DNA from 3 places in the Massilibacterium senegalense genome. Region 3 is predicted to be linked to each of the others. Evidence: riboswitches for the same ligand, from Rfam matches in the RefSeq annotation. Region 3 holds a riboswitch; each other region holds the start of a gene.
What was found. A riboswitch is a leader RNA that binds a small molecule or an ion and turns the genes downstream of it on or off. The one in region 3 is predicted to bind thiamine pyrophosphate.
Positions count from the first base shown of each region.

Region 1: it holds a riboswitch for thiamine pyrophosphate, as region 3 does, so the genes downstream of both, BN1372_RS10925 (3-oxoacyl-ACP reductase) here and thiC (phosphomethylpyrimidine synthase ThiC) in region 3, are expected to answer to the same signal.
Region 2: it holds a riboswitch for thiamine pyrophosphate, as region 3 does, so the genes downstream of both, thiE (thiamine phosphate synthase) here and thiC (phosphomethylpyrimidine synthase ThiC) in region 3, are expected to answer to the same signal.

Region 1 is NZ_LN831786.1:1,521,361-1,527,753, forward strand. It holds gene phnE (phosphonate ABC transporter, permease protein PhnE) at 1-11, shown strand, start outside; gene phnE (phosphonate ABC transporter, permease protein PhnE) at 8-802, shown strand; gene BN1372_RS10910 (MBL fold metallo-hydrolase) at 883-2,019, opposite strand; gene BN1372_RS10915 (glutaredoxin family protein) at 2,086-2,316, opposite strand; gene BN1372_RS10920 (sulfite exporter TauE/SafE family protein) at 2,323-3,099, opposite strand; gene BN1372_RS10925 (3-oxoacyl-ACP reductase) at 3,385-4,149, opposite strand; TPP riboswitch at 4,220-4,315, opposite strand; gene BN1372_RS10930 (LolA family protein) at 4,344-5,363, opposite strand; gene BN1372_RS10935 (HAMP domain-containing sensor histidine kinase) at 5,412-6,393, opposite strand, start outside.
Region 2 is NZ_LN831786.1:1,043,667-1,050,059, forward strand. It holds gene thiO (glycine oxidase ThiO) at 1-359, opposite strand, end outside; gene BN1372_RS08635 (thiazole synthase) at 374-1,147, opposite strand; gene thiE (thiamine phosphate synthase) at 1,160-1,789, opposite strand; TPP riboswitch at 1,858-1,957, opposite strand; gene BN1372_RS08645 (M14 family metallopeptidase) at 1,999-3,135, opposite strand; gene BN1372_RS08650 (LTA synthase family protein) at 3,234-5,108, opposite strand; gene nfsA (oxygen-insensitive NADPH nitroreductase) at 5,404-6,153, opposite strand; partial or broken gene BN1372_RS08660 (YqgQ family protein) at 6,137-6,349, opposite strand; gene BN1372_RS08665 (M42 family metallopeptidase) at 6,358-6,393, opposite strand, start outside.
Region 3 is NZ_LN831786.1:249,145-255,537, forward strand. It holds gene BN1372_RS14920 (hypothetical protein) at 47-268, shown strand; gene BN1372_RS14925 (hypothetical protein) at 250-549, shown strand; gene BN1372_RS04635 (hypothetical protein) at 753-1,478, shown strand; gene BN1372_RS04640 (GntR family transcriptional regulator) at 1,478-1,846, shown strand; gene BN1372_RS04645 (ATP-binding cassette domain-containing protein) at 1,848-2,549, shown strand; TPP riboswitch at 2,632-2,747, shown strand; gene thiC (phosphomethylpyrimidine synthase ThiC) at 2,874-4,634, shown strand; gene BN1372_RS04655 (alpha/beta hydrolase) at 4,774-5,709, shown strand; gene BN1372_RS04660 (site-2 protease family protein) at 5,717-6,393, opposite strand, start outside.

The DNA.
Region 1 (6,393 bases), 1.3 Mb from region 3:
AATTAATATGAGTGAAATGGCTATAACGAAAAAACAGAAACGTTATCGAAAATGGCTAGTCGCCTGTATCATCATCTTTATATATATTTGGGCATTTGCTGGGATGCCAAAAGTGGAGATAAACGATACATCCGGAGAAGTCGTTTCTTCCATTATTTCAGGACTGATTCATCCAGACTGGGACTATGTGTATGACCCAGGTGGCGAAGATTTACTACGTGGATTACTAGATACATTAGCAATCGCTATCCTCGGAACATTCATCTCGGCATTACTTTGTGTTCCATTTGCATTTTGGGCAGCATCTAATAGGAGTAAATGGAACGTCATTTCAGGAAGTGGAAAATTTGTACTTAGCTTTATTCGTGTTTTTCCTGAAATTATTATGGCACTTCTTTTCATTAAAGCGGTTGGACCTGGTTCATTTGCAGGGGTACTAGCTTTAGGGATTCACTCTATCGGAATGCTCGGTAAACTGATTTCAGAAGACATTGAACGTTTAGATTTCGGTCCTTCAGAAGCATTAATCGCTTCTGGTGCCAACCCTATTAAAACACTTTGGTTTGCTGTCTTACCACAAGTATTGCCAAGCTATCTTTCGTTCATTATTTATCGCTTTGAAATTAATATTCGTTCTGCTACTATTTTAGGGATTATTGGCGCTGGAGGAATTGGAACACCATTAATTTTTGCTCTTAGCGTACGTGATTGGGAGCGTGTCGGAGTCATTTTATTAGGCATTATTTTAATGGTTATCCTTACTGATTTTATTTCTGGGAAATTAAGAGAACGACTAACATAAATACAAAAACTAGTGTAGAAAAACAATTCGTTTTTCTACACTAGTTTTATTTTAAAGGCTCCTTACAAGACCATTCTTTTTTATTCTGCAACGTGGTGCACAGCACAGCGGTTTGGTCCGATTTCTAATTCTTGTTTTTCTTCCGCTGTAGCATCTTTTTGTCCACGGTTAATAGCTACGATGTCTTCAAAGTTTGGAGGTGTTTCACTAGAAGCACTCGCTGCTACGTAATCAACGAAGTCACTTTCTTCTTTTCCTTGCATGATTTCGTTTTTCTCACGAATTGTTCCTAATGTTTCCCCGATATATCCTTTTTCATTTACTTCATCCACAAAGCTTGCATAGTGAGCTGGAAGTACGATTACATCGTCCGCAATGTTTGCTACTTTTGTATACACTGTATTGTATAAATCTTTTGCCCATTCACGAACTTTTCCACCTAAGTCTGGACGACCTAACCCACTAACAAAGATTGTATCTCCTGAGAACAATAATTTATCATTTACAAAGAATGATACGCTTCCTGGTGTATGGCCTGGTGTTTTTACAGCTAATACTTGAAGTTTTACTTGCTCAAATTTAATTTCTTCATGGTCTTCTAAAGGCTCAAAGTTGATTACTGCACCTTCAGATTTCATTAAATAATAACGAGCGTTTGTTTTTTGTGCTAATTCGAATGCACCAGAAATATGGTCTGCATGTAAATGTGAGTCTACAATATGTGTGATTGTAACCCCTTCTTCTTTTGCTTTTTCTACATAAACATCCGCAAAACGAGCTGGGTCTACTACTAATGCTTCTTTTCCGGAAATAACCATGTATGATAGACAACCTTTACCTACACGGATAAATTGATATACTTTTACTTCGTCATCTTGGTATACGACAGCTGGATACAAATATTCACTCCAACCTTTCATACCACCTTCTAAATAGCGTGTAGATACACCTGCTTCATCTAACATTTCCGCTACCATTTGAGAAGATCCTTCTTTCGCACACACAACCACGATATCTTTATCTTTTGGTAATTTATCTAAAACTTCCTCTACGCCATCTAGTAAATCAAAGTATGGAATGTTTAAATAATCAATATTCGCACCTTCCACTTTCCAATCGTTAAAATCTGATTCATTACGTACGTCAAAAATGAAAAATTCCTTTTTATCTAAAATCCAATGGTTTAAATCTTTCGCTGAAATAATTTCTGCTGCCATTTGGTCATCACCTTTCTTTTTCTCTTTTTTATCATAATCCCCGTTTCCCTTGGGATGAAATAATCTTTATTTTACAAGTGCCATAATTTGATTTGGATCAAATCCAATCACCCATTGGCCATTAATTTCTGTTTGTGGTACACCTAAGTTTCCTGTTGATTTCATTACATAGTCGACCATATCAGGACGTTGTTGTAAGTTAATTTCTTCATATGCGATTTCTTGATCATTTAAGAAATTTTTTAACATGGTGCAATATGGACATGTAGATGTTGTATATACTTTTACCATTTTTATTCCCCCTTATAATAAGTCAATCCAAATTTTAATAGCCGTAGCAACAATTAAAGTTGCTAAAATCCATTGTAAAACTTTTGTATTTACTTTTTTACCAACGTTAGCTCCAATTGGCGCAGCGATTAAGCTTGCTACAATCATAATAACTGCTGGTAGCCACACAATTTGTCCTGTTGCGATTTTTCCTATTGTAGAACCAATAGAAGAAATAAACGTAATCGCAAGCGAAGAAGCTATCGTCATTCGTGTCGGAATTTTCAATACAACTAACATAATTGGCACTAATAAAAAGGCACCAGCTGCTCCAACAATTCCAGCTCCAAGCCCTACAATAAACGCAAGGATTGCTGCTAACCATTTGTTAAATGTTACTTGATCAAATGGAATGTCATCGATTTGTTTTTTCGGTATAAACATCATCACAGCTGCAATTGTTGCTAAAATACCGTACACGACATTAATCATATTTTCTTCTAAAAGACGAGAACCGTATCCACCGATAAAACTACCTAATAAAATTGCGGTACCCATATAAATAATTAATTTTTTATTTAAATATCCACCTTTACGATATGCCCATACACCACCAATTGTTGCGAAAAATACTTGGATGGCACTAATACCTGATACTTCATGGGCAGTAAATGCTGTAAATCCTAAAAGTGGTGGAATATACAACAACATCGGATATTTAATAATGGATCCTCCAATACCGACCATTCCTGAAATGAACGATCCAACAAATCCAATCATAAAGATTAGTACAATAAAGCCTATATCCATGTTTTCACCCCTTCTTCATACCTTATTGGGTATATTTATTTTGATAAAAAAACGGCGTAATCAATACCCCTACATGTATATTATTCTACTCATGTAAAATTGTCAACCATTAAATTTTATTTTTCATTTTCACGATTAGACTCTAATTTATCATCGTTATACACATAAGGAGTGTACGTTTATCGTTTCCGCTCCCCTCATTTCATATACAGTCTGAATAGATGACGGGGTATATTTTTACTAAAAAAAGTTGAAGCAACAAGAAGTTGACTTCAACTTTTACCATTAATCCATTACTAATCCGCGATCGACTACTAAGTTCTGACCAGTAACCGCACGAGCCCATGGGGAAGCAAAAAACAGAACCGCTTGCGCTAAGTCTTCCGGTGTCGTTACTTGTTGCATCGGTGTACTTTGACGAATCAATTCAAACACTTCATCCGTTGTGGCACGGCTTGCATCTGTCGTTTTTAATAATCCACCTGATACCATGTTCATCGTAATATTATGTGGACCTAAATCACGAGCCATGTTTCTTGTAAACCCAAGTAATGCTGCTTTTCCTGTTGTATACTCATGATATGGAACGACTGGATTTTGGAATAAATTTGTCCCAATGTTAATAATCCGACCAAATTTTTGTTCCTTCATTCCTGCTAATGCAGCCTTCGTTGTATTTAATGCAGCTTTTACGCTACCTTCAAATTGCCCTAAATATTGTTCCCATTCAATTTCTTCGGCATTTTTTTGATTAATTGGATCAAATTTAAAATTCACTAACGCATTATTTACTACCGTAGATACTGGTTGGTTAAAATAGTTTGCAGCTTTTTCAAACATTGTTTGTACGTCCTGTGGATGACGAACATCCGCTTGAATAGCAACAGCCTTTTCGCTACCAATTTCAGATGCTAGTTGTTCCGCTGCTTCTTGACTGCTGAAATAGTTGATAACGACTTTAGCCCCTTCTTCCGCAAATGCTTTCGTAATTTCTTTCCCTAACCCGCGTGCTCCGCCTGTCACTAATACTACTTGTTCTGTTAGTTTCATTTTTTTGCTCCTCCCACATCAAAAAAGACCACTTTCAACAAATGAAAGTGGTCTAATAATCTAATCAAGATGATTTACTTTACCACTTCCCTACGCTAGTATGACCTAGATCAGGTTCCAAGGGTCGGACATATCCTCTCAGCTACAAGCTCCCCTAGTGATTGCATGATGTTTTTCTTTTAGTATAGCACTTCTTACTCATAAAAAACAAAACGTTCACTTAATGTTAGCATATCCTCTAATGTTAATGACTCATCTTCAAAATCAATCGAATACACTAGTTCTTCTTCTACCCACGATAAATTACGAATTTGATCATCCATCATTTCCCCTTTTTTCCCTCTAACAGTCACCTCTTTTAATCCAAGGGACTCTTCTAATGCTTCTGTCTTTTCAAAAAAAGTCATCGTAAAATAAGGGGCATTATTTTTAAAATAGTAAATACTAATTTCTGTTATTTCTTCACCATCAAGTGTCATTTCAAACTTTTCTATTTTTTCCATTGATATGGAAGATTCATTCGGTAAATATAAAAAGGGATAACCAATTGCTTTCTTTGCTTCGGCTAACGTTACATCTTGATAAGACATCGTGTCTTCCATTTTTTTGAACACGACATCTTTTGGGACTTTTAAGACGAATAACTTTTCATTAAGCATTGGGGAATAATTAATCATTTTTACTTCATATTTGACATTTATATCTCCCATTGAAGCTTCCAGTTTTAAAGGCAACCATGTTTTTTGATCAATCCATAATTGTTGTTCTTGATACAACGTTCCTTCTTTTTTTGGTTCCGCCTTTATTTTATATGTTTGTCTTTTCGCTACTTTTTCTTCCCCTAATATGTTAATTTCATGTGTTTTTTGCAACGTAATTAACGTATCCATGGCACGCTGAGCAAAAAAAACATCGGACTCTTGCATGTAATCGACACCATCAATCGTTAACACTTCTTTATTTTTTACATCATAATAGTACGTTGTTTCTCCGTCAAAAATATAAATCGAATCTTTCTTTCCTTTTTGGTATACTTCCATTCGATTTTTATGCGTATCTTTTTCATACCACGACTTGATAGTATATTCTTCTTTTTTCTTCGGTTCTTTGGTGACCATCTCTACTTCCATATAATAAGAATGATGCTCTTTTTTTTCATCTAATCCTTTTTGAAACAAGTCTGCTGTTGTCACCTTGGAGTTCGAACAAGACATAAGTAAAAAGATCACCCATAAGCTTATAAATATTAGTATTTTTTTCAATTAGTCGTCACACTCCACTTGATTTTCTATCCAACAAGCAACAATTGTTCCTTCTTCATTATTAGAAAACATTTTAATTTTTCCGTGATGTTTGTCGACAATCATTTTCGCAATGCTTAATCCTAATCCAGAACTACGTGCATGTTGTTTCGTCCGCGCTTCATCTAACTGTACGAATGGCTTAAACATCATGTCTATTTTTTCTTTCGGTACTCCTTCCCCTTCATTTTGAACTAAAATTAATACGCCTCCTCGGCGCCATTCATTCAATTCATCATAAAAAGAAGGAAATACCCAATCTGGTAATGGACGTTTATCCGAAACGAAACAAAGTCCAATCTGCCCATTTTCTTTTAAATGTTGCATCGCATTCCCCATTAAATTATCGATCAGACGAATCATTTGTTTCGCATTCACCTTATATTCTCCACACACATCTATCGTGTAACAAAACGTACCCTGTTTTCGTTCTACACACTCTTCATACCCATCTGCTAACATCTCAAAAAACTCTTCACCGTCTACTTGTACTAACTCTACTTTATATTGCGAAGATTGAAGCAACGTATAAGTCGTTAAATCATCAATCATTTGTTTCATGTAATCAATTTTTTCAAAAATAATCTTCGCATACTCCCCGCGTTCTTTAGAAGAAAGTAAATGATAATCAAAAAATAATGATTCATTATAAGCTCGAATAGAAGTAAGTGGTGTCTTTAAATCATGCGAAAGAGAAGCAGTCATATATTCTTTTTCTCGTTGTTCTTTTTCTACTAGTTTACCTGCTTGGTCAATTTGTTCCCGCATTTTTGTAAAATGTTGAAACAATTCGCCAATTTCATCTTTTCGGTTGTATTGAACATTTGGAATTGGTTGTTTATTTGCAAATGCCGTCATTTGTTTCATTAATCCATTTAACGGACGATTTAATCGACGATGTAAAAAATATAAAACAGTGCTGAACATAATCAAGATAAATAAA
Region 2 (6,393 bases), 790 kb from region 3:
CCAAATTTATTTTGCCACTCCGCGCGTTGTTCTAAAGCTAATTCATCAGCTTCATGAAAATAAACATAATAACTACCACATTCTGTATATTCAAATTCTTGTTTAGAAATTTCTTTTACATCTGTCACCCATTGCTTATAATGTTGTAAACTTTTTAAACAAAGTAAAAAAAAATCATCTGGATCTTCTGCAATTTCTGAAAAAGGAGCAAGCATCCCAGCTGCTGCACCCGATGCTTGACCACCACATTCTACTTTTTCTAAAATCGTTACATGATGACCCCTTCTTTGTAATTCAAATGAAATCGCAAGGCCAATGACCCCACCACCAATGACAATGATTTCCTTTGACATTTCCATAATCACTCTTTTCCTTATAATGTATCTGTTAACGGGCTACTAGCAGTTGCATATTTCTTTTTCGGAATTCTTCCAGCTAAGTACGACGAACGTCCAGCTTCAATCGCGTATTTCATTGCTAATGCCATTTGTACGGGATCTTTTGCCTTTGCTACTGCTGTATTTAATAAAACAGCATCTGCTCCTAGTTCCATTGCATGGCACACATCTTTTGCTGAACCGATACCTGCATCAATAATGATGGGGACATTGGCTTCTTCGATAATTAACGATAAGTTATAAGGATTTAATAAACCAAGTCCTGTTCCAATTGGTGCCGCTCCTGGCATCACCGCTGCTGCTCCTGCTTCTTCTAAGCGTTTACAAAGAACAGGATCATCACTTGTGTAAGCAAAAACATGAAATCCTTCTTTTGCTAATTGTTCCGTTGCTTTTAATGTTTCAATCGGGTCTGGGAGCAATGTTTTTTCATGCACACTAATTTCCACTTTTACCCAATCGCTTAGTCCACTCGCTTTCGCTAATCTAGCAATACGAATCGCTTCATCAGCAGTTTTTGCTCCAGAAGTATTCGGCAAGTAAACAAATTCTTTTTCAAAGTGTTGTAAAATGGCATCTTCATCGGGATGTTCTAAATTGACACGTCGAATAGCAAAGGTTAACACGTCTGCTTCCGCTGCACGAATCGCTTCATTTTGAATAAAAGGGTTCGGATAACGACCTGTCCCTAGAAAAAAACGAGATTGTAATGTTTTACCACCAACGACAAGATCATCTTTCTTTTTCACTGTTCACATCTCCTATTTTTCATATGCGTCTATTTTTTGGATAAATTGTTCACATGTTTTCGTTACATTTTTACTTTCGACAATTTCACTAATCGCACAAATTCTTGTTGCTCCTGCACGTAACACTTGGTCTACGTTATGAAGTTTAATGCCTCCAATGGCAACAAACGGAATCGTAATTTCTTTCACTACTTCTTCAATATATTTTGTTGTTACCGGATCTACTACATCAACTTTACTTTTAGTAGGAAAAATTGGACCTACTCCAATATAATCCGCTCCGTTTTGTTGTGCTTCGCGAGCTTCTTCGATGCGATGCGTTGAGATTCCAATAATTTTATTAGGTCCTAAAATTTTTCTTGCTACTTGAAGTGGTAAATCCTCTTGTCCTAAATGAACCCCGTCTGCATCAACTGCTAATGCAACATCGACATAATCGTTAATCACAAAAGGTACCTCGTATTTTTCGGTTAATGCGCGTAACTGCAATGCTTTTTCATACACCTCTTTTTTGGAGCTATTTTTATCACGTAATTGAATAAAATCTGCTCCCCCACGAATTGCTTCTTCCATTACTTCTACCAATGGACGATTCGGGTGAAATTGTTCACCAGTAATCGCATAAAGTTTAAATTCCTTCATCCGATGAGCCTCCTATCTCAAATAAAAAAGCCGTTAAAAAACAAACGTAGGTTTTTTAACGGCTAATATATGCTATCAGTCGACTTCCCTACGCTGGTGTTAACCAGTTCAGGTTCATAGAGTTGAAGTTTCCCTCTCTCAGCCATATTGGCACCCCTAGTCTACTTTCTGTTATATTACATTCATTATGACAAAAAAAAACGAATCTTTCAACTAAACAGACCAAGACTCGCTAAAAATATCTTGAAAGTCTCTGCGGCCATTTTATCAAAATCGTCTAAAGGTAACGGATTTTCCCCACGGCCTACTTCAATCGTAAAACCAGGACGTCTATAGTGATGAATAAACCAATCACGAAACCCCGCATAACTATCGATTGTTTTCACTGCTTTATATCCACTTGCACGTTCTATTTCCGCTGCTATCCTTGTGGACTCTTCAGGTTCATGTCCTAAATATCCATAATAAAATTCTTCTCCTTGCGAATGGAACGCAACTAACCGATCAACTTGTTCTTGTTCCACAAGTTTAGCCATTGCAATCGATTCTGGCTCCGATAGGGGGGAATAACCTGGAAAGTCTCTAGGAGCAGGATGTTTCGGTTTTCTGTATTGTTCTTTTTCCCAACATGACGGATACTGATTATTTAAATCAACCCCACAAATATTAGCTTTCCAATGAGAAAAAGTATCGACTCCATTATTGACATAAGAAACATACGATTGAAAAGGACCGGCAGCTGGCAACCCTTTTATGACTAAATCAACCCCATCAGGATTAACCATTGGAACGATTGAAACTACTATCTCTTCATATAATACACGCATGTTTTTTTCTTTCCATTGTTCGTAATCGATTAACTGAAACACATATTCTTTTACAGCATTCATCAAAAGAGCAGATGTTATCCATTCATTCGCATGGAAGGACGCATTAAAATGTACAGTGCGTTTCCCTCTTCCGATTTTCAGTTCATAGATGGGATTATTTAACCGAGAGTAACCAATCACTTTTTTTTGAACAAACGGAAAAGCAGTACATAAAAATTGAATATGTTTTTCGCAAATTTTTGAATGATATGGTTGCTTTGTTTTCATCATTCTTTTAGAAACGGGCATTAAAATATTCCAATATGTTTCATCTACTTTATTATGTCGACAAAACCAGTCAGGATGTTGGTGATATTTCTCGACCGCTTCCTCTAGCTGTTCTCGTTTTACGATTTTTTTTGGAATATACCCAGGAATAGCCCACTTTTTTTGTTGCTTGTATGCATCTTCTAATAGAAAACTAGGAAGGTTAAAAAAATGCTGATAAGAAGACAACGCTTGCTCAAAAGACACCATCCTTCCCTCCAATCTTTTTCTTAGATAAAACCTGTCATTGCTTTTAATCTATGAAACAAAATAAAAAAAAGTCGTAAAGACAAGCTTTACGACTCTTTTTATTCATTATCATTTTGTTTATTACGATCGTAGAAACGAAGTAAATCACCGTAAATAACTTTATCAGATAATGCAAGTTGTTCATTTGCTTTTTCTATAAATGGTGTACACTTTGCATCTTCAATTTGTAATTTACTCTCTTTATCGTAACAATGATTTTGTGTGTAAACAAGTTCGTCTGTCACTACACTGCCATCACGGAAAGCAACAAATGAATCATGCTCTGGAGAAAGTAAATCAGAACCAAATTGAATTTCATTTTTTGTATCTACACCTAATAAGTTCATGATTGTTGGACGCATATCAATTTGCCCACCTACCGTATGAACAATTTGTCCTTTATTAGAACCTGGAATATGCACAATAAATGGAACACGTTGCAATTGCGCACTGTCTACTGGTGTAATTTCATGCCCTAAAATTTCAGCCATTGCTTTATTATGGTTTTCCGAAATGCCGTAATGATCCCCGTAAATGACAATAATGGAATTGTCATATAGCCCAGCTTCTTTTAATTTTTCAAAGAAAATTTTTATGGCTTCATCTGTGTAACGAACCGTTGTGAAATAACGATTTACTACTCCATCTTCCGTTGTGTATTCCGGAATCAGTTGATCTTCTGGATCATAATAAAACGGATGGTGGTTTGTTAATGTAATAAATTTTGTATAAAACGGTTGTTTTAATGTTTTTAAGTGTTCCACTGATTGTTCAAAAAACGGAATATCTTTCATTCCCCAGTTCACACTATTTTCGTCCGTAACATCATATTCTTCGTCACTAAAGAAATGATCGTAGCCTAATGAATCATACATGACATTTCGGTTCCAAAAACTTTTTCCGTTTGCATGAAGGGTAGCAGAATAGTATCCGTAATCTTTTAAAATAGTTGGTGTCGCATAATATTTATTTTGTCCGTGTGTAAAGAAAACTGCCCCACGAGGCATTGGATATAAAGAGTTTTCTAACATAAACTCTGCATCACTTGTTTTCCCTTGCCCTGTTTGATGATAAAAATTATCAAAGTACAGTGTGTCAGAATCACGGATTAAACTATTCACAAATGGTGTCACTTCTTGTCCATCAATTGTACGATCAATAACCATACTTTGTGTAGACTCCATCGAAATAACAATCACATTTCTACCTTTCCCAATACCAGTGTATGAATCATTTGGTTGTTTATAGTTCGCTTTTACATAGTTTTCGACATCTGTAATTTCACTACTATCTGCAAACGCACGTTGCGCTGTTGATTTTGATTGTAAAAACACATCATAAATATGATAGTTAAATGTTCCAATATTTTTTACAAGCATTTCTCGGTCAAAAGAACGAGTTAATAAATCAGGACGTTCTTTTTCCGCTAATGACAAGTTTACAAAAAATAGCGCCACTGCAGCAGCTAATACAATTAGTGCTTCTTTTTTTAGACCTTGAATAGAATGTGAGAATGTTTCACGGCGTACTAAGAATGCTAAAACGAGCACATCCACAAAAAGTAAAAAGTCTGTTGGCTCAATTAATTCTAAAATACTTCCACCTAACGCGCCAAAATTACTCGTTTGGAATAACAGTGGAATCGTAATAAAATCTTTAAAGAATCGATAGTAAACTGCATTCGCAAATAAAATAAACGTTCCTGTAAAACTAAAGAAAACAATTAATCGGTTTCTCCATTTTCCCGAAAAAAACAAACTAATTCCCAAAAATAATAAGGTTGTACTTAGTGGATTGAGAAATAGGATAAATTCTTGTGAACTCGAATCAATAGATATATTAAATTCTTTTTTATACACAATATATGTTTTGATCCACAATAAAATTGTGGCAATCAAAAACAATGATAATCGGGAAGATACTTTTTTAAACATAAACATCCCTCCAATAATAAAGCTGTTCCATTGCTCCATCAGATACTTCTTCATTTTCTTGTATCTACCTTTATACTAACATAACAAACTTTATAGTACTTTAATAAAATTTACAATAAATTAACTTTTGTTCATAATTGATATTATATCAATCTGAAAAAATAACGCAACAAAAACATATTTGAAATTTATGTCGAAAAAGGCATCTATCGCCTGGTTCATTTTTAATATGATTGTTCATAAAAAAAGACCTCCCCGCTATTTTAGCGAAAAGGTCTTCATCTATCTTTTTTTATTACTTTAAAGGAAATCCTTGCTTTGTTAAATAGTCTTTTATATATGTTCTTTTTGCCTCTTTAAGTGTATCTTTCATTTGATTTGTCCATGTTTCATTTCTTCTACCTTTCGTACGCTCAACATAATAAGCAGAAACGACTTCATCAAATTCATCTAATTGCTTTTTCAATGCTTCTTCATCTATTTGATACACATTTTCATGATAAGCAACAGACATTGGATAACGCGGACGTAAAATAGGGTCTTGTTCGGGGTAACCAACAGCTAATCCAAATAACGGTACAACATGTTTTGGTAGTTGTAACAATTCCGTTACTTCATGTAATTGATTACGTAATCCACCTATGTAACAAATACCTAACCCCATTGATTCACAAGCTAACGCTGCATTTTGAGCTGCTAAAGCAGCATCAATTACGCCGACCATAAACATTTCAGTCGATTCTAATGATTCGGTCATATCAATATTTTTCCATTCCGCTATCTTTTGATGGCGATATAAATCGGCACAAAATACAAAAAAGTGTCCATTTTGAGCAACATATTTTTGGTTTCCTGACAATACAGCTAATTGTTCCTTTTTGCCTTGTTCGGTTACTCCAATAATGGAATACGCTTGAATATAACTAGATGTTGATGCCATTTGTGCACATTCCACAATCGTATTAATTTGCTCCTTCGTTAATGACTCGTCTTTAAAGCGACGAATAGAGCGATGTTTCAACATACATTCAATCGTTTGATTCACGTTTATCCATCTCCTTTGCTATTTCATGTCGTACTATAAGTATCGCTTGTTGATATACAATCGGATCAATAAATTTTGCTACGTATCATTCTTTTATTTCCATCTCCATCAATTCTAAATCTCCAAGTCGATCTCCGACATATATAATAGTACCAAATTTTTTTAATAATTGCTGTATATCGTATACACTTTTCATCGATTTTTCTACCCCTCTATTAACGGTGAATATAAATAAGCATA
Region 3 (6,393 bases):
TGACGCGGTTTTTGTGAATGGTGATGTGTTGGGTGCCTTTCCGAAAATGGTAAACGAACAACATCGTTCCATTTTTTCAGATGCTGTGAACACATATGGACCATTGATTTCTGCTTTTGTTAGTATGGTTGGGTTATCCAAACGGTTACCTTGCTGGCAGCATCATAATGTGTTTTTTTCTGATGATTACGTGCAAGAATTTATTGACTTATTTCAAACGAAAACATTTCGTAAGAAGCCAACAATCATGTGTACAACTCAGCAGTGACCGATGAAACAAAAGCATTCGTGGATGATTTATTCATTTTAGTGAATGCTCCGAGTATTACCTGTACACAAACCGAACAATATGAGAGGTATAAAGAACTTATTTATGCAAAAGTAGCAGATGACGGTTTTAATATTCGTCCGTTTATTGTAAAAGACAAAGTAGTGGGACCAGTTCAGATTGAACAAGATTACTATGCTTATGCAGGAGCCCTGTACGGTCCTTCTAGTAATACGCGGAAAACAAGTTTTTTTATCCAAGAAATAAAAGCAACGATTTAAAAATTGTTTATTTTGTCGGCGTTTCCACCAATCTGGGAGGTGGTTCGCCAATGGTGACAACAAGCGGATTACTCATTGCAAAGCACTTTCTGGAGAAAACTCTCTAAAAATGGAGTTTTTTTATTTTGTTGAAAATGCTCTTGCCTGTTTATTTGTATTAGTGTACTATTTGGTTAATACACTAATACAAGGGAGTGAGAAGTATGGCTGCTTGGTTTCAATCAGTTAAAAAAGATGCGTATTTATTACGAAAAGAGGCAATCATTATGGCAATCATTATTGTTAGTATGTTTGGTATTGGATTTGGCTTATTACAAACAATCTCAAAAGATATTTGGATGACGTTACAATTGTTTTTTACAACGGGAGTTTTATTTGTTGCATTGTCTTCCTTTCTAGTGAGTGCGATTCAATGGGAATGGAAATATGATGATGTTTGGTTGCAACAAGAACAATCTGCTTTTTTTCTTTTATCAAGTAAGTGGATGGCTAGTTTTCTCATTTGGCTGTTGTTATTTGTAAGTACCATTTTTTTATTTTCACCGTATCTAATGACTGATTTTCCGTTAGTTTCGTTTATCGTTGGAACCATTTTTTTAAGTGTAGTCGTATCGATTGTTGTACTGTTATGTACGCTCGTATATTACTACGGAAAAAGTCGGGCGAATGTTTGGGTGGAAGTGTTAACGCTTTTCTTGTTTTTCGGTAGTCTTGTGTTGATTGCAAAGTTATTGACGTTTCCTTTCTTTTGGGAAAGGGTGCTGCAAATTCCATATGGTGCGTCTTTTACGGTTGGTCCAGAGGATGAATCGTTTCAATTATTTTTGGCTGATGTTAGCGGTGACGCACTTTTACTAATTGGTCTTTTATTAATTATGTTTGTGAAAATAGCATGTTTTTTGTTAGATAAAAAAATAGAGGTGTCATGATGAAAGAGTTTGATACACAAAAGGCGATTTATTTGCAAATTTATGAATGGATTTGCAAACAAATGATTCAAGGAACGTATCGGCATGGTGAAAAACTGCCGTCTGTCAGGGAAATGGCACTCACTTGTGGAGTGAATCCAAATACGATTCAACGTGCGTATCGGGAATTAGAAGAGCATCATCTTGCGTTTACGAAACGCGGGCAAGGAACGTTTGTAACGGAAGAAGAAAGTGAGATTATCAAAATGAAAAACGAGATGATTACGACAGAACTGAACTTATTTATTGCTCAGATGAACGAGTTAGGTGTAACCGGAGAGGAACTAATTGAGCGGGTAAAACAAGCGATGAAAGAAGGTGGAAAGTAAGATGAAGGTGGAGAATGTATCAAAATGGTATAGCAAAAAGCGAGTACTAGAAAACTGTTCGTGGACCGTTCCGATGGGAGAAATCATTGGGCTTGTTGGCAAAAATGGAGTAGGAAAAACGACTTTGCTCCAACTAATGGCTGGTTTAAAGAAGCCAAATCAAGGGACGTTGTCGATTAATGGAAAAGCGATAGACAGAACGAGTGGTGCATCAGTTCGGTACGTTTCGAAAGAATCGTCTTTTTATCCATTTATGTCAGTAGAAAAATGGATCGACTATTATCGTTTGCAACATCCGAGCTTTAACGATGCAAAGTGGATGGAACTGAAGAAATGGATACCAATCGTTAAAGGACAAAGGATGGGGCAATGTTCGAAAGGGGAACAAAAGGTGATTAATCTTGCTTTAGCATTAGCGTGCGATGTTCCGTATTTATTATTAGATGAGCCCCTTTCTGGTTTAGACCAACATATTCGTCAAGCGTGGATCAATAGTATCATTGCGATATTCGAACCTGAGAAACAAACCATTATTATCGCTACCCATGACGTACTCGAGCTTGAACCATTGTTTGATTGTTTAGTATTGTTACGAGATGGAAAAATAGAAAAAAACGTTCGCGTAGAAAAGCTGCAAAATGACGGATATACGTGCGGTACATGGCTTCGTCAAGAACTCGCTCCATTAAAAAAAGAATTGTAGAAAAATAGGTCAAAAGATTGATTTCAAAAATATGGTTGCAAATGACTGTTATGAATGTTATGATGGTGGCGAAGTTAATATCGTGTACTACTAGGGGTGTCTATGAGTATAGACTGAGATTGAAACATGTTTGACGTTTCTAAACCCTTTGGACCTGATCTGGATCATACCAGCGTAGGAAAGTAGTGTAACAATAGACAATCGTCTATTTTACATTGGCGTCTATAAGCGGGTCTCATAAAATGAGGGTCGTTTTTTTTATGTATTCGCCTGGTATCCGCGGTCTCGGTAGTAGTCACATTAAATATAGGAGGCTACATAAACATGGAAAAAGAACAAATCATTCAACCGTTTCCAAGCAGTAAAAAAGTATATGTAAAAGGTTCGCGTGAAGACATTCAAGTTCCATTTCGTGAAATTGCACTTTCACCAACGGTCAATGACCAAGGTGAGACACCAAATGAGCCAATTCGTGTCTATGATACGAGCGGTGCGTATACCGATGAAAGTTGCGAGATTAATATTTATGAAGGGTTGACAAAATTACGTGCTTCTTGGATTGAAGAACGCGGGGATGTAGAACGTTATGAAGGTCGTAAAGTACTTCCGGTTGATAACGGATTTACGACAGAAGAACATTTAAAAAACACAGAAGAATTCAAATATTCAAACGAACATCCACTTCGTGCGAAAGCAGGAAAAAATGTAACCCAAATGCATTATGCAAAAAAAGGAATGATTACACCTGAAATAGAGTATATCGCCATTCGTGAAGGGATGGATCCTGAATTTGTTCGTTCAGAAGTTGCGGCAGGACGTGCGATTATTCCAGCAAATATTAACCACCCTGAAATAGAACCGATGATTATCGGGCGTAATTTCCATACGAAAATTAATGCAAACATTGGAAACTCAGCTGTAACGTCATCTATTTTTGAAGAAGTAGAAAAAATGACATGGGCAGTACGTTGGGGCTCTGATACGATTATGGATTTATCAACAGGTAAAAATATTCATACAACACGTGAATGGATTATTCGTAACTCTCCAGTTCCTGTAGGGACAGTACCGATTTATCAAGCATTAGAAAAAGTAAACGGGGTAGCAGAAGACCTTTCGTGGGAAGTGTACCGTGATACGTTAATTGAACAGGCAGAGCAGGGTGTGGACTACTTTACCATTCATGCTGGTGTGTTAATGCGTTATATTCCGATGACAACGGCACGTACAACAGGAATTGTATCACGCGGTGGTTCGATTATGGCTGCTTGGTGTTTAGCACATCACGAAGAAAATTTCTTATACACTCACTTTGAAGATATTTGTGACATTTTAAAACAGTACGATATTTCTGTTTCACTAGGTGACGGGTTACGTCCAGGTTCTATTGCGGATGCAAACGATGAAGCGCAATTTGCAGAATTACGTACATTAGGAGAATTAACAGAAATCGCATGGAAACATGACGTACAAGTGATGATTGAAGGTCCAGGTCACGTACCTATGCATAAAATTAAAGAAAATATCGACTTAGAACGTGAAATTTGTCACGATGCACCGTTCTATACATTAGGTCCATTAACAACAGACATCGCACCAGGCTATGACCATATTACATCTGCTATTGGAGCAGCAATGATTGCTTGGCACGGCACTGCTATGCTTTGTTACGTAACACCGAAAGAACATTTAGGATTACCAAATAAACATGATGTACGCGAAGGGGTTATTGCATATAAAATCGCAGCGCATGCAGCAGACCTTGCAAAAGGATTACCAAATGCACAAGTACGCGATGACGCATTATCAAAAGCACGTTTCGAATTCCGTTGGCGCGACCAATTCAATTTAGCACTAGATCCGGAACGTGCTATTGAATACCACGATGAAACATTACCAGCAGAAGGAGCAAAAACAGCTCATTTTTGTTCGATGTGTGGACCAAAATTCTGTAGCATGAAAATTACACAAGACATTCGCAAATACGCAGATGAAAATAAAATTACCTTAGACGAAGCAATTGAAGAAGGAATGAAAGAAAAGTCAGAAGAATTCGTTAAAAAAGGAGCAAACATCTACTCGTAATAATAAAAAATGGACAAAGGCGATAGCAATCAGCTATCGCCTTTGTTGTGAAAAAATAGTGTAAAATAGACGATAAGTGGGAAAAGACGAGGGAACGCAACACTACTTGTTAAGATAAGAGAACTAGACCAAGGGGGGGTTGAACATTCAAACGGCATTTATTCCAATGAGTGACAAGCATGAATTATTTACGGTTCATTGGTCGAGCGATACGCCAAATCCAAAAGGGATTATTATTCTTTTTCACGGAATGGCAGAACATATTTTGCGTTATTCACCATTTGCGACGTTTTTAACCAAGCAAGGATATGAAGTGTATGGTCATGACCAACGAGGACATGGGCAAACAGCAAAACGGAATGGAGTATATGGTTTTTTTGCAGAAGTAGGAGGGTTTGAACGTGTCGTGCAAGACGGATATGAACGGATGAAATCAATGAAGGAAATACATCCCGGTGTACCCGTCACCATTTTTGGACATAGTATGGGGTCGTTTATTGTAAGAAGATTAATGGAACTATATAGCAAAGAGATGGATGCTGTTATCCTCTCTGGAACAGGCGGAAATCCGAAGTGGCAAGGAGATGTTGGTCGGATTATTGCAAAAAAAGAAATAAAACGAAAAGGGAAACAAACGCCAAGTCCTTTGCTAAATCAACTTTCGTTTGGTTCGTTTAACAAAAAGTTTCGTCCGAATAGGACAGATTTTGATTGGTTATCGAGTGATGATAAACAAGTGGATGTATATATGGACGATGATATGTGCGGAGGAATTTGTACGACGCAATTTTACTATGATTTATTTACTGGGATCAAACAATTGTACAAAAAGAAAGAAATTCAAAAGATTCGTCCAGATTTACCGATTTTGTTCGTTAGTGGTGCAGAAGACCCGGTTGGTAATTTTGGAAAAGGGGTACAAGAAGCGGTAGATAGTTACGTACAAAATGGCATCAATCATGTAACTGTAAAGCTATATGAACGAGCGCGACATGAACTTTTACAAGAATCGAATAAAGAACAAGTATACGCAGATATCGTTGCCTGGCTAGAAAAAAATAACCGTTGCGAGTAAGCAACGGTTATTTTTGCAATTCTGTTTCTGAAATTTGAATGCCGTAGTAAGACAAATAAGATAAGACACCGACAAGTGCAATGTATAAGAAAAAGTATGTCCATTTTGTTTTTTTATCGGTCACGTAGTACGTGCGTAACGATTCTTGATGTTTTTCGTTTTCCGTTATTTCATGAGACAATTGACGACTTAACTCAATAAAATCTTCGTAGGCAATTTGGTCACTTTTTATATAATGCAACAATTGACGTAATCGTTCTATTTTATATCTTCGTATTTCTTGAGCTACTTTTTCATTGTCTTGGAAAAATGGCCAATAAAATCTCTTTTTTAGTTGAAATTGTTCTTCGAGCGCTTTGATGTCGCGATCAATTTCTACTCCTAAATAAATCCGCAATCCACTTTCCGTAAAATATGTCCGATTTTCATCATCAATAACTTGTTGAAATGCTTCTCGTTTTAAGGTGGAAATACGGTCAATCATTTCATGGTTCACGTCATTTTGAGCAGATAATAGCTGTACTTGGTAATCTTCACGCATCCGTCCCCAAAGAGAAAAGATACCAAAAAGTAAAATGAGTAAAGCAATGGGACTGCCAGTAAAAAAGACGTATCCGATGATTAATAAAATGCCGAAAAACCAAGCCTTTGTCGATAAGACGGCGATAATTCGTCCGCCATCTA